One region of the Kineococcus esterisolvens genome, then DNA from elsewhere that is predicted to be linked to it. Evidence: predicted binding sites of a transcription regulator. Region 1 holds the regulator's gene; each other region holds the start of a gene.
What was found. The regulator LexA, encoded in region 1, represses DNA repair genes until DNA is damaged. The targets are predictions, from matches to a motif close to TCGAACANNTGTTCGA.
Positions count from the first base shown of each region.

Region 1 (4,012 bases):
TGCTCCTCCAGCGCGCTGACCACGGCTGCCGCCTCCGCGGAGTCGGCGACCTGGGCGTCGACCTCCACCCTGGTGGCCGATGCCGCCTCCAGCAGGGTGTCCACCGGCAGCGCCAGGCCCGTCTCACCGGACAGGGTGCGCACCAGGACGGCCGCTGCGTCGGGGTAGTCGTTGGCCGCCAGGTAGTGCGGCACGTGGGCGAGCACCGACAGCACGTCCCGGCCCTCCTGGGCGCCGCGCAGGTGCAGCAGGCCCGCCGCGTGACCGGGCACCCGGGCCTCCACGTCCCAGGTGCGGTACCCCTCCAGCAGCTCGGGGCGGCTGGCGCTGGCCGTCACGCCGCTGGGGCGGGTGTGCGGGACGGCCGTGGGCGCGGCGCTGAGCACGACGGTCTGCCGGACTCCGAAGCGGTCGGCGAGCTGCCAGGCGGCGCGCGTGAAGCGCTCCCACTGCACGTCCGGTTCCGGCCCGCTCAGCAGGAGCAGCGCCGAGCCCTCGGCGTCGCGCAGCAGCTCCAGCTGCAGGGCGGGGGCCTCGTAGTCCGCCCAGCGGTCACCGGCGAACGTCATCGTGGGGCGCCGCGCCCGGTAGTCGTGCAGCTGGTCGACGTCGAAGGTGGCCACGACCTCGTGCTCGCAGACGTCGCGCAGGTGCCCCACCGCCAGCCGCACGGCGCTGCCGGCGTCGACGAAGCCCGACAGCGCGACGACGAGGTGGGGCTCGACCAGCGCCGGCGGCGTGCCCTGCAGGGTGTACAGCGACCCGGGATCCAGCATGGGCCCATTCTCGCCCCGCCGGGCCCGCGTGCCGACCCAGGGCCCGCGCGGCCGCGGTCAGCCGCGCACGGCCGCCGGCGCACCGTCCGCGCGCTCGAGCGCGGCGCTGCGCTCGGCGCGCAGCTGCTCGATGGCCGCCTCGAAGTCCGCGAGGGAGTCGAAGGCCTGGTAGACCGACGCGAAGCGCAGGTAGGCGACCTCGTCGAGCTCGCGCAGGAAGGGCAGGGTGGCCAGACCCACCTGGTGGGCGTCGATCTCGGCGGCGCCCTGGGCGCGCACGGCCTCCTCGACGCGGTGCGCCAGCAGCGCGATGTCGTCCTCGCTGACCGGGCGCCCCTGGCAGGCCTTGCGGACACCGGTGGCGATCTTGGCCCGGCTGAACGGCTCGCTGGCGCCGGAACGCTTCACCACGGCCAGGCTCGCGGTCTCCAGCGTGGTGAAGCGCTTGGAGCAGTTGGGGCACTGGCGGCGCCGGCGGATGCTGCTGCCGTCCTCGGTGGTCCTCGAATCGACCACGCGCGAATCGGCGTGCCGGCAGAACGGGCAGTGCACCCCTGGTTCCTCCCACGCGGCGCCCCGGCCGCCCGCCCCGGACCCCGCCCGGGCGGGCGGCGCCGTCCCCGGGGGCGGCCCAGGGTCCTGATCGTGGGGTGACGGTACGTCGCCGGTGTCGGCGTCGGCAACCTGCCCCCGGCTGCTGTGGACACCACGCACGGCCGGGCGCCGATCAGTCCAGCTCGGGGAGGGTGAGCCGCTGCCCCGCGCGCAGGGCCGGCGACGACAGGCCGTTGACCTCGGCGATCTCGGCGGCCACCTCCCGCCAGTCCTCCCCCGGCGCCAGCTCGGTGGCGATCTCCGACAGGGTCTGCCCGGGCAGCACCGTCAGGACGTGCGGGGCGCGCCCCGGCACCCCGCCCGCGGCGGCCGGCCCGCCCACCGCCGCCGACACCGCCAGGACCACGCCGGCCAGCACGCCGGCCGTCGTGCACGTGGCGGCCAGCCGTCCGCGCCGCGTCAGCCGCAGGGCCCGGCGCGGGGCGCGGGACGGACGGCGCACGGGCCCGCGGGGGGCTGCGGCGGCGCAGCGCACCGCGGGGGACGGACGGCCCCCGGGGGCCCGGCGGGCGCGCACGGGACGGTGGCCGGGCGCCAGGGGTGAGAGGGCGAGGGCGGTGCTGCTCACGGGTGAGGACCTCCGGCTCGGGAGCCCGGTCGAACGGGTGTTCGAACGGGCGGGGCTGTTCTACCACCGCCCGGCGGGGGGTGCGCAAGCCCCGCGCACGACCGGCGCGCGGCGCGCGCGACCCCGCGGGGGGGGCGGCGTGCGCACGCTGCCACCCGCCCCCGACACGGCCCGCCGCCCCGGCGCCCTCCGGCGCACCTCGGGCACGGCGCGACACGTTCGAACACGTGTTTGAGGTCCGGGGCCCGCCCGAGTAGCGTGATCGCAGCCGCGGGACGCCGCGGTGCTCGTGGGACGACGGGGAGTGGACGTGACGGACCTGCTGCACGGCGAGGACCGGGACGACCCCGGCGCGGCCGGGGCGTCGGTGCACCAGCTGCCCGACGGCCACCCCGACCGCGGGGGGCTCACAGCACGCCAGCGCGGGGTCCTGGAGACGATCCGGGAGGCGGTGGAGCGCCGCGGGTACCCGCCCAGCATGCGCGAGATCGGCCAGGCGGTCGGGCTCACCAGCCCCAGCAGTGTCGCCCACCAGGTGAAGACCCTCGAGCGCCTGGGGTACCTGCGCAAGGACCCCCGCCGCCCGCGCACCCTGGAGGTCGTCGCCCCTGCGCCGGCGCACGGCGCTGTGGCCGGCGAGGGGGCCACCGCCGCCGACGAACGGCCCGCCGTCACGTACGTGCCCGTCGTCGGGCGCATCGCGGCCGGCGCCCCCGTCCTCGCCGAGCAGCTGGTGGAGGAGGTCTTCCCGCTGCCCGCTCAGCTGGTGGGCGCCGGGCAGCACTTCATGCTGCGGGTGGTCGGCGACTCCATGGTGGACGCGGCGATCTGCGACGGCGACTGGGTCGTCGTGCGCCAGCAGCCCACGGCCGAGAACGGCGACGTGGTGGCCGCGATGATCGACGGGGAAGCCACCGTGAAGGTGCTGCAGCGCAGGGACGGCCACGTGCTGCTGCTTCCGCGCAACGACCTGTACGAGCCGATCGACGGCGACGACGCGGTGGTCCTGGGGCGCGTGACGGCGGTGCTGCGCAGCCTCTGAGGGGCACCCGCGGGGCTGCGCCCGTCAGCGGCCGACCGGTACCACCAGCTCCACCGCCGCCTCGACCGCCAGCCGCGGCGACGTGAGCACGGGCAGGCCCAGGTCCCGCAGCAGCGGCGCGGCGTCGACCATGCTCGCCTGCGCGAGCACCACCACGTCCACCGGCGGGAACGCGGCGCGCACGCAGCGCCGCACCACCTCGGCCACCGAGGTGACGTAGGTCACCACGTCCCCGGCCTCGAAGGCCGACCAGGTGCCCGGGCAGCGCACGTCGACCAGCTCGACGGTCCTCCCGGTCGCGGCGGCCGACTCCTGCAGCAGCGGGAGCACCGTGGCGCGCGCCTGCGGCAGCGAGCTGACGACGGCGATGCGCCGCCCGGCCAGCACCGCGGCCTCGGCCATCGGCCGGTCCACGCGCAGGACCCGCACGCCCACCTCGGCGCCGACGCGCTCGGCCTCCGGACCCGTCTCCGAGCAGGTGCTCACGACGACGTCGGCGCCCTCGGCCACCAGCCGCCGCAGCCGGTCGGCGAGGGCCGCGCGCACGCTCGCCGCGCCGTGCTCGCGGGCGCCGGACAGCAACCCGGTGTCCACCAGGTGCCGGTCGTCGACCGTGTCGTCGCGCTGGTGCAGGAGGTCGCGGAAGGCGCGCACGTGGGCGTGCGCGGTGTGCAGGAAGCCGACGGTGGCCACGGACCGAGGATGCCAGGTGACGGCTGCGCGGTCAGCCCCCGGGGCCTGTCCGCCCCGGATCCTCACCCGCCCGGCGCAGCCGCGGCGGCGTCCAGCCGGCGCAGCGCCTCGCGGGCCACCTCGGGCGAGGCGGTGGGCCAGAAGGCCGGGAGGCTCTCGCGCAGGAAGCCGCCGTAGCGGGCCGTCGCCAGGCGCGGGTCGAGGACCGCGACGACGCCGCGGTCGCCGGCCGCGCGCACCAGCCGCCCCGCGCCCTGCGCGAGCCGCACCGCCGCGTGGGCGGCGGACACCGACAGGAAGCCGTTGCCGCCGGCGCTG
Region 1 covers NZ_JBJLRI010000077.1:2,264-6,275, forward strand. Annotated here, with positions in the region: gene ACRYR8_RS18130 (proteasome assembly chaperone family protein) at 1-776, opposite strand, end outside; gene nrdR (transcriptional regulator NrdR) at 834-1,328, opposite strand; gene ACRYR8_RS18140 (LysM peptidoglycan-binding domain-containing protein) at 1,504-1,959, opposite strand; gene lexA (transcriptional repressor LexA) at 2,270-3,001, shown strand; gene ACRYR8_RS18150 (aspartate/glutamate racemase family protein) at 3,026-3,694, opposite strand; gene ACRYR8_RS18155 (ATP-dependent DNA helicase) at 3,757-4,012, opposite strand, start outside.

Region 2 (4,012 bases), on a different contig from region 1:
GAAGGCCGCCGCGTCCGCCGCCGAGGCCCACGCCACCAGCACCGCCCAGCGCAGCGGGTCCGCGTCGCGCGTGGTGAACGTGCGCCCGTTCCCGGTGCCCAGCAGCTTCGCGAAGCGCACCCCGGGGGTGCGGGCCAGCGCCGGGCGGTCCAGGGCCATCCGGGCCAGCGCGCCCGGCACGGCGCGGGGCGCCACGCCCCACACGTCCAGGGTCACCAGGGCGGGGGCGTCCGCGGCGGGGGGGACGGGCACCCGCGCGACGCTACGCGGGCCCCGCGCCGCCGCGCCCACCGGTCCTCCCGCCGGTCCTCCCGGCGTCGTGCCCGGCGTCCTGCCCGGCGTCCTGCCCGGTGTCGTGCTGCGCACCCCGCTCGGCGTCCCGCACGTGCTGGCGCACCAGCTCGACGACGTCGGCGGGCCGGTCCCAGGCGGGCACGTGCCCGCAGCGCTCCCACTCCAGCCACCGCGCGTGCGGTGGCGCGCTGGAGCGCAGCAGGTGCGTGGCGGGCAGGACCCGGTCGCGCCGCCCGGCCACCACCGCGACGGGCACCCGCACGTCGGCCCCGCGGGTGAAGGCGCCCGCGGCCAGCCCGGCGTCCGCCGCCGCGTAGCCCGCCGCGGAGGCCACCGAGAGCACCGCCTCGCGCGCCAGCGCCGCGGGCAGGGCGCGCGGTGCCGCGCTGGTGGCCGCGAACGCCAGGGTGCGGCCCCAGCGGGTGGGCAGCGGGTCGAACGGAAGCCGCGGCGCGGCGCCGGCGTACCAGCGGGCGAAGCGCTGACCGGTGGGCAGCAGCGGCGGGCGGCGGCGAGGGCTGGCCCACAGCCCCGCGGGTGCCAGGGCGACCACGCTGGCGACCGCCGGGCCCTGCGGACCCGTCCCCGCGTCGGGGTCGCCCGCGCCGTCGGCGGCGGCGGCCTCCAGGCACACCCAGCCGCCCAGGGAGTGGCCCACCAGGTGCACCGCCCGCCCCTCGACGGCCCGCAGCCGCGCCGCCGCGCGCCGCAGCCGCCGGCCCAGCGCGGCGGCGCGCATGGCGCCGGGCCCCTCGTCCGGCGCGGGCGGCGGGCTGTCCCCGTGCCCGGGCAGGTCCACCAGCAGCAGGCGGTGGTCGCGGGCCAGGGCGGGTGCCACCAGCGACCAGGTGCTCGCCGCACCCCCCAGTCCGTGCACCAGCAGCACGCGGGGCGCGTCCGCGCCGGCGCTGGTCACCTCCCGGACCGCCAGGCCCTCCAGCAGCGTGCTCAACCGGTCTCGACCGGGTGCGCCCCCGCCAGCCTCAGCAGCTCGTCGTAGCGGGTGGGGAACACCGCGCGCGGGTGCCCGGCCGGCACCCACACCACCGGGTGCACGGCCAGCGTCACGTCCACGTAGGTCGGCAGCGGATCGGCCAGCCCCACCGGGGAGGTCGACCCCAGCACCGAGCCGGTGCGCCGCACCGTCTCGGCCTCGAGGACCTCCTCGAGGTGCGGCACACCCAGCACCGCTGCGAGCGACGGGGGGAAGAGCTCGTGGGCGCCGGAGGCCAGCACGAGGACGAGCCGGTCCCCGGGCGCGCGCAGCAGGGTGCTGCGCACGACGGCGGCGGCCGGGACGCCGAGGTGGTGGGCCACGTCCGCCGCCGTGCGGGGGCCCGGCGGCAGCAGCACCACCTGCCCGCCGGCGTCCAGCTCGGCCAGCGCGCGGGCGGTGGCGGCCACGGCCGGGTGCACGTCGGCGGGGTGCGCGGGCGCGGCGGCCGTGGTGGAGGGGGCCGGTGGGGGCGGCTGCGGCGGTGCGGGCTCCTGCTGCGGGGGCGCGACGAGGAGATCGCCCGCGGCGGGGGCGCGACCGGCGGTCGTCCACCTCATGCACCACCACGGTAGGCGCGGCGCGCCCCGCCGTCGCGTCGAACGCACGGGGTGCCGGGACCCGCTGCGGCGCAGCGCGGGGAACACAGCCCGCTGCCCCCCGCGGTCCCTGTGGACGGCGCTCGGTCCGTTGACGCCGGGGGCAGCGGGTGGTGTAGCTTCGAAGAGCGTTCGAACCGGTGTTCGAACGCCGTGGCCGCTCGGCGGCGCGGTCCGGGGGGAGGGGAAGCCCCGCGGCCCGCGCCCCGGGCGCGCTGCGAGAGCCGCTTCCCCCGGCTCGCCCGCCGCGGCAGGCCCGCGGCGCCGGCTGGAGCGGAGGGGGAGACAGCGGTGCGACGGTTCTCGGACGAGGTGCACGTGCGGTGCGGTGTCCTGGGGGGAGCGCCGGGGGCCCCGGTGCAGTTCGTCTGGCGCAGCAGGCTCTACCTCGTGCACCACGTGCTGGGCCGCTGGCGCGAGCGCAGCGCGTGGTGGGAGCAGCCCGCGGTGGCCGCCCTCCACGGCGGGGCGGTGGCCGGCGGGGAGCGCGCAGCCGGCTCGCGCACGGTGCTGGCGCTGGGCGACCTGGAGCGCGAGGTGTTCCGCGTGGAGGCCGCCGTCGGCCGCGCCCGCACGGGCGTCTACGACCTGGCGCACCCCGTGCAGGCAGGCACTGCCGCTTCCGGTGCGGAGGTGGTGTCGGAGGCGGCTGGTAGTCAAGAGGGTGACGGCGCGTGGCGACTGCTGCGTGTCAGCGACTGACGTCCGGACGCCACCGGAGAGGTGAACCGCGATGACCACCCCGAGGGCCTCTTCCCCCGGCGGCCTCCCCGAGGTTACCGCCGACCGCCCCCGACCCCTGACCACCGCCGCGCTGGACCTGCTCGAGCGGTGCGAGACCGAGCTGCGTGCGGCGGCCGCCGCGCCCGAGCCGGATGAGCGCTACGTGCACGCCCACCTGTCCGCCCTGCGTGCCGGTGCCGCGCTCGTCGCCGTGCACGGCCGGCCCACCGCCCCGCGCCGCAGCCAGCCGCGCAGCGTGTGGGAGATGCTGCCCCGCCTCGACCCGGACCTGGAGGTCTGGTCGCGCCGGTTCGCCTCGACCGCACCCGTGCGGGCCCGCGTGGAGGCCGGTCGCACCGGTGTCGTCGACACCGCGGCGGCCGACGCGCTGCTGGCCGACGCGGTGGCCTTCCACCGCGTCGTGGAAGCCCGGCTCGGGCTCAGCCGACTGCACCCGCTGGCCAGCTGACCCGCTCCTGACCCCACCCCCACCCCCACCCCCACCGCCGCTCCGTCCTTCCCCGCGGGCGCACCACCCGCCGGAGGACGACCCGTGCCCGCCACCGCACCCGCGACCCCCTTCACCCACCTGCACGTCGCCTCCGGCTTCTCGCTGCGCCACGGCGTGTCGACCCCGGCCGACCTCGTCACCCGCGCGGCCGACCTGGGGATGGCTTCTCTCGCCCTCACCGACCGCGACGGCCTGTACGGCGCCGTGAAGTTCGTGCGGGCCTGCACCGCGGCCGGGTTGGCACCCGTCCTCGGCGTCGACCTCGCCACCACCCCCACCGGCCTGCTCGCAGGCCTGCCCCCCTGGGCCGACCCCTCCACCGCCGCCCGGCGGGGCCCGGCGCGCGGCGGGACCGCCGTCGACCCGGGGCTGCCGCGTGCCACCGTGCTCGCGCTCGGGGCCGGCGCGGGGGTGGGCGCCGGGGACGGCTGGGCCGCGCTGTGCGGCCTGGTCAGCGCCACCCACCTCGCCGGCCGGCGGGGACGGCCCGTCAGCAGCCTGCCGCTCGTCTCCCGGCACGCCACCACCGCCGGGGGGGCGGCCGCGCTCGCGGTGCTGCTCGGGCCCGCCTCCGAGGTCGGCCGGGCGGTGCTGGCCCACCGCGACGACGTGGCCCGCGCGGTGCTGCGCCGCTGGCGCGAGGTGCTGCCGGAGGGCTGCCTGCACGTGGAGGTGGTCTACCACCACGGCCCGCCCGGCACCGCGGGCAGCCTCGAGCACGCCGCCCGCCTCCTGGCGCTGGCCCGCGCGGAGGGCCTGCCGGCCGTGCTGACCGCGGCGGTGCGCCACGCCACCCCGGACGGGGCCGTCACGGCCGACCTGCTCGACGCGGTGCGCCGCCTGGTCCCGCTCGGCACCCGGCACCTGGACCGCGCCACCGCCCAGGGTCAC
Region 2 covers NZ_JBJLRI010000045.1:30,558-34,569, reverse strand. Annotated here, with positions in the region: gene ACRYR8_RS14180 (monooxygenase) at 1-252, opposite strand, end outside; gene ACRYR8_RS14175 (alpha/beta fold hydrolase) at 263-1,246, opposite strand; gene ACRYR8_RS14170 (aminoacyl-tRNA deacylase) at 1,243-1,848, opposite strand; gene ACRYR8_RS14165 (DUF6504 family protein) at 2,179-2,589, shown strand; gene ACRYR8_RS14160 (SAV_6107 family HEPN domain-containing protein) at 2,621-3,079, shown strand; gene ACRYR8_RS14155 (DNA polymerase III subunit alpha) at 3,164-4,012, shown strand, end outside.
Region 2: ACRYR8_RS14165 (DUF6504 family protein) is a predicted target of LexA. The motif match lies at 2,020-2,035, and genes of this name have one in related genera.

Region 3 (4,012 bases), on a different contig from region 1:
CGGGCAGGCCGGCGGCGCTGAGCCGGCTGGGCGTGGTGGGCAGCTTGTCGGCCAGCAGTTCACCGCCCACCGCCAGGGAGCTCAGCGCCGCCGCCGGCGCGCCGCCGGGCAGCGCGCCGGCACCGGTGGACAGCAGCAGCGGCCCGGCCAGACCCAGGGAGCTGCGCCCGCCCGCCGCCACGCCCAGCAGCGCGCTGCGCAGCAGCAGGCCCGCCGAGGCGTGGGAGCGGCCCTGCGCGGCGGGCTCCTGCCCCCGGGGGTGCCGCGCGGTCGAGCTGCGACCCCCGAGGGACGGCAGGTCCAGGACCGCGGTGCGTCCGGGCCGGGGAGCGGGGTCCAGCGCGCGCAGCGTCGCGTGGGTGGTCAGGCCGTACGCGAGGTGCGGCACGGCGTCGGAGACCCAGTCCGCCCTCGTCCAGGTGCGCAGGTCGGTGACCCCCAGGGCGTGCGCCGGCAGGTCGGTGGCCGCCATCGCCAGCGCCCCGGTGACCACGCCGCCGATCCCGGCGGGCATCCGCAGCCCCGCGGCCCGGGCGAACCCGACGAGCTTGCCCACGCCGACACCGGCGGCGTAGCCGGACAGCGCGCCCAGCGCGGTGGTGCGGTGCTCGCGCTCGGGACCGCGGCCGCCGATCGGCCGGTCCAGGCGCTCGGCGAGGGCGGTGACCGTCTGCTCGGGCACGGTGCTCGGCGCACGGCCGCGCCGGGCCATGTCACCGTACGTGACGGCGTTCAGGACGGTGGTGCCGGCTGCGCCGGCCACGGCACCGGCGAGGACGGTGTGGATCGGACGGCGGGGGCGGGGGCTCGCGGGGTGTCGGCTCACCGCGCCACTGTGCTGCGGCCGCGCGCCGTCGGCCACCCGACCGGAGCCCGCACCGGCGGCGGTGCCGCTGCGGGCTCCGGCGCGGGTGCCGGCCCCTCAGCCGAGCTGCTCGCGCAGGAACGCCGTGGTGCGCGCCCAGGCCAGTTCGGCCGCCTCGCGGCGGTAGCCGGCCCGCTCGTCGTTGTAGAAGGCGTGCGGCGCCGGGTACACGTGGAAGGTCGGCTCCACCCCCGAGTGCCGGCGGATCCGCTCCGCGGCGGCCCGCACCCCCTCCAGCGGCACCGAGGCGTCCTCCTCGCCGAAGTGGCCCAGCACGGCAGCGCGCAGGCCCGAGTAGTCGGTGTCCGGGCCGGGCACGCCGTACCAGGGCACGGCCGCGCCGACCCGCTCGCCCTGCTGCGCCGCCAGGGTCAGCACGAACGCCCCGCCCATGCAGAAGCCGACCGCCCCCACGGTGGGCGAGGTCGTCTCGGGCCGCTCCAGCAGGTACGTCACCGCGCCGGCCAGGTCGCGGGTGGCGCGCTCGACGGGCAGCTCGGTGAGCAGGCGCGCGGCCTCGGCGGAGTCGTGGGTGGTCCGCCCCCCGTACAGGTCGGGCGCCAGGGCGACGAAGCCGTCGGCGGCGAGGCGGTCGACGACGGCGACGACGTGGTCGGTCAGCCCCCACCACTCCTGCACGACGACCACGCCCGGCCCGCTGCCGGTTCCGGGCACGCGCAGGTAGCCGTGCGCGTGGCCGCTGCCGGTGGCCGACTCGAAGGTCACGTTCTGCCGGGGGTTCCGGTGCTGCTCGTGGCTCACGGGGCGATCGTGCCCTGCCTGCTCGTGCTCCGCGCGGGCGGTGTCGGCGCGCCTCGCGGCGCTGTCGGACCCGCTCGTTAACCTCGGCTCGTACAGGTGTTCGCGCGGGCGTGCCCCGCGCCGGGGGTGGAGGTCGTGTGATCGCGTCGGTGCGCGGGCGGGTGCTCGCGGTGCGTCTGGACTCCGCCGTCCTCGAGGTGGGCGGGGTCGGTCTGCTCGTGCAGGCCGCCCCGGCCACGCTCGCGGGGCTGCGGGTCGGCGAGGAGGGCGTGCTCGCGACCAGCCTGGTGGTGCGCGAGGACTCCCTGACGCTGTTCGGCTTCGCCGACACCGACGAGCGGGAGGTCTTCGAGGCGCTGCAGACGGTCTCCGGCGTCGGGCCGCGCCTCGCGCTGGCGATGCTCGCCGTCCACCGCCCGGACGGGCTGCGCGCCGCCGTGGCCGCCGAGGACCACGCCGCGCTGGTGCGGGTGCCGGGCATCGGCAAGAAGGGCGCGCAGCGCATCTGCCTGGAGCTGGGCGACCGGCTGGGCCCGCCCAGCGGTGCGCCGCTCGAGCAGGCCCCCGCCCCCGCCGACGCCGACGACGCCCGCCGCCAGCAGGTCGTCGACGCCCTGGCCGGGCTGGGCTACCCGCTCAAGCAGGCCGGCGACGCCGTCGACGCCGTGGCCGCTCAGGACGCCGGCGGGGTGAGCGACGTGCCCGCCGCGCTGCGGGCGGCCCTGCGCCACCTGTCGGGGCGCTGAGGTGGGCACCGGGACGCGGGGGGAGGACGACGTGAGCGAGCGGATCGTCACGCCGGGCGCCGACAACGGCGAGCGCGCCGCGGAATCGGCCCTGCGCCCGCACGGGCTGGAGGAGTTCGTCGGCCAGAAGGTGGTGCGCGAGCAGCTCTCGCTCGTGCTGGACGCGGCCAGGGCCCGTGGCGGCACCAGCGACCACGTGCTCTTCTCCGGCCCGCCGGGGCTGGGCAAGACGACCCTGGCGATGATCGTCGCCTCGGAGATGGGTGCCCCGCTGCGCCAGTCCAGCGGGCCGGCGATCCAGCACGCCGGCGACCTGGCCGCCGTGCTCAGCTCGCTGGACGAGGGCGAGGTGCTCTTCCTCGACGAGATCCACCGCATGGCCCGGCCGGCGGAGGAGATGCTCTACATGGCGATGGAGGACTACCGCGTCGACGTCATCGTCGGCAAGGGCCCCGGTGCCACCGCCATCCCGCTGGAGCTGCCGCGCTTCACGCTGGTGGGCGCCACCACGCGCGCCGGGCTGCTGCCGGCGCCGCTGCGCGACCGGTTCGGCTTCACCGGCTACCTGGACTTCTACACGCCCGAGGAGCTGGTGCAGGTGCTGCGCCGCTCCGCGGCGCTGCTGGGGGTGCAGCTGACCGCGGAGGGCGCCGCCGAGATCGGGCGCCGCTCGCGCGGCACCCCGCGCATCGCCAACCGGTTGCTGCGCCGCGTGCGCGACTGGGCGCAGGTGCGCGGCTCCGGCCTGGTGGACCGCCGCGCGGCGCGCGCCGCGCTCGAGGTCTACGAGGTGGACGAACGCGGCCTGGACCGCCTGGACCGCGCCGTGCTGGACGCGCTGTGCCGCCGCTTCGGCGGCGGCCCGGTGGGCCTGTCGACGCTGGCGGTGGTGGTGGGGGAGGAGGCCGAGACCGTCGAGACGGTCGCCGAGCCGTTCCTGGTGCGCGAGGGGCTGCTGGGCCGTACGCCCCGCGGCCGCGTGGCGCTGCCCGAGACCTGGGCGCACCTGGGCCTGACACCGCCGCGGGACGCCGCCTGGCAGCTGCCCGTGGACCTCGCCGGCGAGCAGGACGAGGACGCGCCCGGCACGTGAAGCGGGCGCGCCGGTGTCCGGAGCCGTCCGGGTGATCCGTCTAGACTGCGCGGGCGGGTCGGACGGCCGGCGCCGGCCGGGTGCGGAACCCGCGACGGGCGCGCACCGTCGGCCCGTCGTGCCGGCACCGGGTCGGCGCGTGTGCCGGTGAGCCGTCGAACCCACCGGTGCGGAGAGGGATGTCGTGGGTGGTGGCGGCGGTAGCCAGCTGATCTTCCTTCTGCTGATGGTCGGCCTGCTGGTCTTCATGTTCAGCCGGACGCGCAAGCAGCAGCGGGCCCAGGTGGAGATGCAGAGCAGCGTCGGCCCGGGCGCGGAGGTCATGACGACCTCGGGCACCTACGGCACGGTGGTCGCCGTCGACGGCGACGTGGTGGTCCTGGAGCTGGCGCCGGGCGTGCAGACCCGATGGGCGCGCCGCGCCGTCGCCCGCGTGGTGACCCCTGGCGTCGGCCCGGTGGACCCGGCCGGCCCGATCCCCGGTGCCACCGCGGCCGGCCCCGGCGGCGAGGGTGGGCTGGACCTGCGCAAGCCCGCCGCGGGGTC
Region 3 covers NZ_JBJLRI010000020.1:43,724-47,735, reverse strand. Annotated here, with positions in the region: gene ACRYR8_RS08960 (hypothetical protein) at 1-826, opposite strand, end outside; gene ACRYR8_RS08955 (dienelactone hydrolase family protein) at 923-1,627, opposite strand; gene ruvA (Holliday junction branch migration protein RuvA) at 1,765-2,373, shown strand; gene ruvB (Holliday junction branch migration DNA helicase RuvB) at 2,405-3,466, shown strand; gene yajC (preprotein translocase subunit YajC) at 3,651-4,012, shown strand, end outside.
Region 3: ruvA (Holliday junction branch migration protein RuvA) is a predicted target of LexA. The motif match lies at 1,716-1,731, and genes of this name have one in related genera.